Regions from separate parts of the Pseudomonas sp. F3-2 genome, predicted to be linked through region 2. Evidence: predicted binding sites of a transcription regulator. Region 2 holds the regulator's gene; the other holds the start of a gene.

Region 1 (3,410 bases), 580 kb from region 2:
CAATCATGTTCTGATTGATTTCTTCGGTGACTGCGCTCTGCTGCTCGGCCGCCGTGGCGATGTGGGCGCTGAGGTCATGGATGCGCAGCACCGAGCCGGCCATGCCGTCCAGCCCCTCGTTGACCCGCGAGGTGCGGTCGGCCGTTGACTGGCAACTGACCTTGGTCTTCTCCATCGCGCCGACGGCGGTGCTCACGCCCTGCTCCAGCCGCGACAGCATTTCGTTGATCTCCGAAGTGCTCTGCTGAGTGCGACCCGCCAGTGCCCGGACCTCATCGGCCACCACCGCGAAGCCACGGCCCTGCTCGCCTGCGCGCGCCGCCTCGATCGCGGCGTTGAGGGCCAACAGGTTGGTTTGCTGAGCGATTCCGCCGATCACGCCGAGCACGTCAGTGATGCGCTTGGCGTCGACCTGCATTTCCTGCACGTATTGGGTCGCGTCTTCAACCTCGGCCACCAGGGCCAGCACGCTGACCGAGGCCTGATCCACGACGTCCCGCGAACGTTGTGCGGCGTCGTTTGCCGACTGGGTAAAGCTGGCCGTCTGCGTCGCGCTTTCTGCCACGCTGTCGGCGGTGGCGCTCATCTCATTGATCGCCGTCACCGCCTGATCGGTCTCGGAGGCATGACGATTGAGAATCTGGTTGATGTTGCGCGACTGCTCCTGCAATTGCGCCAGACCGGCGGAAATCTGCTCGGTGCCGCTGCGCACTTCGACGATCATCGTCTGCTGGAACGCGATGAATTTGTTGACCGACTGACCGACGGCGTCCAGCTCGTCTTCGCCCTTGATCGGGATGCGCCGGGTCAGATCCGCCTCACCCGACGACAACGCGTCGATGTTAGTGCGCAACACGGTCAGGCGCGCCAGCAGGCGATTGAAGGCGAAGCCCAGCACCGCGAGCAAGAGAATCACCAGCGGAATCTGCAGCCAGCCCAGTGTTTTCAACACCTCGCTGCTGCTGGCCGTCAGCATCGCCGTCGGCAACGAGGTTGCGATCAGCCAGGGCGTGCCCACCACCGGGCGCAGGAAGAAGGTCAGATCGCCCAGTTGCGGGTCCTGATATTCCCGGGAATACACCGCGTCGCCGGACACTTGCGTGAGGCCGTCCTGAATGGCTTTGGCAAACATCGACTGACCGGTGAAGGCAGAAATGTTCTTGAGGATGATTTCGCCGGGAATGCTGCCCTGATTGGTCAGGACCTTGCCATCGCGCTCGACGATCATCACCTGGCCCTGGATTTCTTTTTCCTTCTCCTGAATCAGGCCGTTGAAGAAGCCGAGGGTCACGTCGATGGTCGAGACGCCGTACAGCGAGCCGTCCTTGTAGATGCCCATCGCGCAGTTGGTGCGCGGCTGCGGACTGGCTTCGTCCTGATACGCGGCCGCCCAGGCGCATTTGCCCTTGGGCGCGTTCTGGCCGGCACGGTGCCACGGCTGCTCCCAGTAGTTGGGCGCAGGGTCGGAGTTCCAGAACGTGCTGACCACCAGTTGGCCGCTGCCGTCACGGTGATAGAACGTGCTGTGCTTGTTGCGGCCGGGCGTGCGTTTGTCGGGCATTGGCCAGACACCGCCGCCGAACACTTTGGCATCGCCGTACTGGTCGACCATGCCCGGCAATACCTTGTCGATGGCATCGCTGTCCAGCAGCGGCACCGCCTGGGTGATGCCACGGGACTGCGCCTCGACGCGGGCAAGGTCCGAGAGAATCCGCGTGCCGATCTGGTCGACCTGGCTGAGCACGACCTTTTCCTGCGACGCCCGCACTTTGGGCGTGACAAAGTGTTCGATGCCCTGCTCGGTAATGACCGCGATCACCAGGATCAAGGCCACGAAGATGACCGTATAGCGCGCCTGCACTGTTTTAAACATCGTTGACTCCATGGCCTGAAATTTGTTGTTGTTTTGCACAACGCCAAAAGAGGTATCGACCGCAGCGCAGGAACGATGAGGCGCGCCGATGAAAGGCATCGGCGCGGCAGGCAATGCCTACTGAACGGGCAGGAAATTGAGGAACAGCAGGCTCTGGGCGTAATTCAGGCCGATGCGCCGGTAACGTTCGTCCAGCATCTGGGTGAGCAGATCCAGGCGCGCGACGATCTTGCCGAACTCGGTGGCAAAGCTGAGGTTGCTGCCCTCCTCCGAGATCTCGTTGGAGAACAGCATCAGCTCGCCGTTGGCGTTCTGCCGCTGGCTCAGCAGCCACGTCGCCTTCTCGATATTGCGCGCTGCGTTGCTCACGAACGTCGGGTTGATCTGGTCGGTCATGAAGAATTCGAGCCGCCCGCCGTGGGCCGTCACTAGCATGCTGCCGATGGCATAGATGAAGGCGCCGACCCGGTCGCCGAGAAACTCCGGGCTCAGTGCATAGCTCAAGGCCGCCAGATCCCGGCGTTTGCCCAGTTGACCGAGTGGCTTCTGCTGCTCGATGGCTTCGCGCACATTGCGCTCGGCCGAGCGAGCGTCGACGAAGCCTGACTTGCGCCACTCCGCCGGATTGCGCAGGTACAGCTTGTTCATCAGCAGGTACAGACTTTCGAGGTTGTCATGCATGGCCAGTGTGGCCATGCGATCGACGCTGGTCTGAAAGAATTCCTGAGGACGCGCTTCCTGGAACTGGGTGGCGACGTCACGGCCGTCCTGACGGGTGCAGCCACCGATGCAGAGCATGAGCAGGCATGACGCAAGCAGCGCACGAGCAGCGCGTCGCGCAAGGAAATATCGGGAAACACAGACCATGTATCGCAAGCTTCAACTCTCTGGACGTCGCGTGGATCGCTGCGTCCCGGCCATGCATAGAGCCGCAAACCGGAAAAAAGTGCGACACGGGCCTGAAATGTCCTGCAACGGCTGCGGTCGGAGGACAGTCACACATTTGACGCAGCTCTCGGCTTTCACCAAGCTAGCCCTCTTCACTTGCTCTCAGGAACACCCCGCGTGATGACCACAAGCCTGCACTGGCGCCGCTTTCTGTTTTGCCTCGCTCCGCTGATCGCTCTGCTCGCTGCCTGCGATGGCGGCGCGCCCAAAACCAGACCGTCCGAAGTCACCACATATGTCAGCGTGGAGTGGGACAAGCTGCCGCCGGTCAATGATGTGGACCTGATGGCGGGCTACAACAGCTGGTTCTCGGCGTGCAAGCGGCTGGCCAAGGATCCGGTCTGGGGCAGCACCTGTGCGCTGGCCGGGCAAGTGCCGCAGAACCCGGCCGCGGTGCGCGAGTTCCTCAAGAATCAGTTGCAGGTCTACAGCCTGCGCTCCTCGGAACATGGCGCCAACGGCTTGATCACCGGCTATTACGAACCCATCTACAAGGGCAGCGAGCAGCGCAACGATCAGCACCCGGTCGCCATCTATGGCGTGCCCGATGACCTGATCATCGTCAATCTGGACAGCATTTATCCCGAGC
Region 2 (3,410 bases):
TCGGCACTGAGGCCATTCATCAACGGCGTGCTCTGCTCGACCAGGTCCATGGTGCGGTTGGCCGCACCTTCCGTCAGCCTGACAACATACGACAGGCGTTCGGTGGCATCGGTGATCTGGGACACTTCTTCGGCTTGCGGCATGTGCGGGTCAATCTGGAAATTGACGATCGCACTGTGCAGCTCGCGCGTCAGTTTGCCGACTTCCTGATACAGGCCGCGATCCCGGGTCTGATTAAGCTCATGGATGAGTTGCACGGCATCGCCGAACTTGCCTTTTTCAAGGCTCGCGACGAGTTCTTGTGCATGTTTCTTCAGGGTCGACTCGAAGTCACCCATTGTCGAATCTTTGGAATCCATAGCGCCCTCGCAGCGGACATCAGCTATTGACGCGCTCGAATATCTTCTCGATCTTTTCTTTGAGCACTTGCGCGGTGAATGGCTTGACCACGTAGCCGTTCACACCGGCCTGAGCGGCTTCGATGATCTGCTCGCGCTTGGCTTCGGCAGTGACCATCAATACCGGCAAGTGACGCAGACGCTCGTCGGCGCGGACCTGACGCAACAGGTCGATGCCGGACATGCCGGGCATGTTCCAGTCAGTCACCAGAAAGTCAAAAGCCCCGCTCTGCAGCATCGGCAATGCGGTGGTACCGTCATCTGCTTCGGCCGTGTTGGTGAACCCAAGGTCACGCAACAGGTTTTTTATGATCCGCCGCATCGTTGAGAAGTCATCAACGATGAGGATTTTCATGTTCTTGTCCAATTCGACCTCCAAGCAGTCTTTAACGCGCCCAGCACCTGGACGCGCGTTCAATCAATACCGGCACAACCCAGTGATCGGCTCTACGAAAATAATAAGGGATGGTGCACATCGAGGGGTCACGAACACGGCGCAACAGGCCGTTCAAAGACCTGATCCGACCGGCTCCTGCCTTGTCTCTCCTGCTTCCCACACCACATTCAGCACAGCCGGTCTTACTTGCAACACGCGAACACCCTGTTCACGTGCGATGAATCAGCGCGCGCGCCACTCTCCCAACCGTCCACGCAACCGCGCGGCGCACTGGCTATGCAGCTGGCTGACCCGAGATTCGCTGACCCCCAGGACCTCACCGATTTCCTTGAGGTTCAGCTCTTCGTCGTAATACAGCGCCAGCACCAGGCGTTCACGCTCCGGCAGATTGGCGATGGCATCCGCCAGCGCAGCCTGGAAACGTTCGTCTTCCAGATCGCGCGACGGCTCCAGCGACTGGCTCGCGCCGTCCTCGTGCAGCCCTTCATGCTCGCCGTCCTGCAACAGGTCGTCGAAGCTGAACAGGCGACTGCCCAAGGTATCGTTCAAAATCCCGTAGTAATCATCGAGACTCAATTGAAGTTCGGCAGCAACCTCGTGATCTTTAGCGTCACGGCCGGTTTTTGCTTCAATTGCACGAATCGCGTCGCTGACCATGCGCGTATTCCGGTGAACCGAGCGTGGCGCCCAGTCGCCCTTGCGCACTTCGTCGAGCATCGCGCCGCGAATACGAATACCCGCGTAAGTCTCGAAACTCGCACCTTTGGTGGAGTCGTACTTGGTCGACACCTCGAGCAGACCGATCATGCCGGCCTGGATCAGGTCCTCGACCTGAACACTGGCCGGCAGTCGCGCCAGCAGGTGGTAAGCGATGCGCTTGACCAGCGGGGCATAACGCTCGATCAGTTCGTACTGGGAATCTTTGGATGATTTGCTGTACATGCGATAGCCACTTGCGGTCATGACACGGGCCCTGCGCTGGTCTGATGCACCAGGCGTTCAACGAAAAACTCAAGGTGACCGCGCGGGTTCGCCGGCAGCGGCCAGGTATCGACCTTCTGCGCGATGGCCTTGAACGCCAGCGCACATTTGGAACGCGGGAACGCTTCGTACACCGCACGCTGCTTCTGGACCGCCTTGCGCACGCACTCGTCGTACGGAACGGCGCCAACGTATTGCAGCGCGACATCGAGGAAACGGTCAGTCACTTTGGTCAGCTTGGCGAACAGGTTGCGCCCTTCCTGCGGGCTCTGCGCCATGTTGGCCAGCACGCGGAAGCGGTTCATGCCGTAGTCGCGATTGAGCAGCTTGATCAGCGCGTAAGCGTCAGTGATCGAAGTGGGCTCATCGCACACCACCAGCAGGACTTCCTGAGCGGCGCGCACGAAGCTGACCACCGACTCGCCGATCCCGGCAGCGGTATCGATCACCAGCACATCCAGGTTGTCGCCGATGTCGCTGAACGCCTGAATCAGACCGGCATGCTGCGCCGGAGTCAGGTGCACCATGCTCTGCGTGCCGGAAGCGGCCGGCACGATGCGTACGCCGCCCGGCCCCTGCAGCAGCACGTCGCGCAGCTCGCAGCGGCCCTCGATGACATCCGCAAGCGTGCGTTTGGGCGTCAGCCCCAGCAATACGTCGACGTTGGCCAGACCCAGATCGGCGTCCAGCAACATGACGCGACGCCCGAGCTCGGCCAGCGCCAGTGAAAGATTCACTGAAACGTTGGTCTTGCCGACGCCACCTTTGCCACCGGTCACCGCGATAACCTGTACGGGATGCATGCTGCCCATGTTAATTTTTTACCTTGTCTTGCTTAGACCTAAGCCACATGTAGGGCTGCACGTTCAGAGTGTGAACAATGCCTGGCAGACCATCGATGCAGGTATATTCCAGTGTCATTTTCCCTACCTAGCCCGCACGCTTGCCGGGACTGTGATAAAGATCCGCAAACATATCCGCCATCGCTTCCTCGCTAGGCTCCTCCTGCATCTGCACACTGACAGCCCGGCTTACCAACTGGTGCCGGCGTGGCAAATGCAGATCATCCGGTATCCGTGGACCATCGGTGAGATAGGCCACAGGCAGTTCGTGAGTGACCGCCAGGCTGAGGACTTCGCCCAGGCTGGCCGTCTCGTCGAGTTTGGTCAGGATGCACCCGGCCAGACCGCAACGTTTGTAACTGTGATACGCCGCCGTCAGCACCTGCTTCTGGCTGGTGGTGGCCAATACCAGATAGTTGCGGGCACGGATGCCACGACCGGCGAGGCTTTCCAACTGCAGGCGCAAGGCCGGATCGCTGGCTTGCAGGCCCGCGGTGTCGATCAACACCACGCGCTTGCGCAGCAGCGGCTCCAGCGCCTGCGCCAGAGACTGGCCCGGATCGACGTGCGTCACTGGCACGTTGAGGATCCGGCCCAGGGTTTTAAGCTGTTCCTGAGCACCGATACGGAAACTGTCCATGCTCACCAGCGCAATGTTCTGCGCGCCGTATTTCAACACATAACGGGCGGCCAGTTTGGCCAGCGTGGTGGTCTTGCCCATACCGGCAGGACCGACCATGGCGATCACACCGCCCTCTTCCAGCGGCTCCACGTCCGGCGTTGCGATCATGC

Evidence for each region. Region 2 encodes FliA, which starts transcription of late flagellar genes. Its sites were predicted from a motif close to CTAAAGTTTNNNNNNNNNNNGCCGNTAA; they were not measured.
Region 1: AAGQ88_RS15935 (methyl-accepting chemotaxis protein) is a predicted target of FliA. The motif match lies at 1,926-1,953, and genes of this name have one in related genera.

Annotation. Positions count from the first base shown of each region.
Region 1 covers NZ_CP152388.1:3,504,767-3,508,176, forward strand. Annotated here, with positions in the region: gene AAGQ88_RS15935 (methyl-accepting chemotaxis protein) at 1-1,873, opposite strand, end outside; gene AAGQ88_RS15940 (hypothetical protein) at 1,991-2,740, opposite strand; gene AAGQ88_RS15945 (MltA domain-containing protein) at 2,942-3,410, shown strand, end outside.
Region 2 covers NZ_CP152388.1:4,087,884-4,091,293, forward strand. Annotated here, with positions in the region: gene AAGQ88_RS18485 (protein phosphatase CheZ) at 1-359, opposite strand, end outside; gene AAGQ88_RS18490 (chemotaxis response regulator CheY) at 379-753, opposite strand; gene fliA (RNA polymerase sigma factor FliA) at 1,018-1,758, opposite strand; gene fleN (flagellar synthesis regulator FleN) at 1,755-2,588, opposite strand; gene flhF (flagellar biosynthesis protein FlhF) at 2,707-3,410, opposite strand, start outside.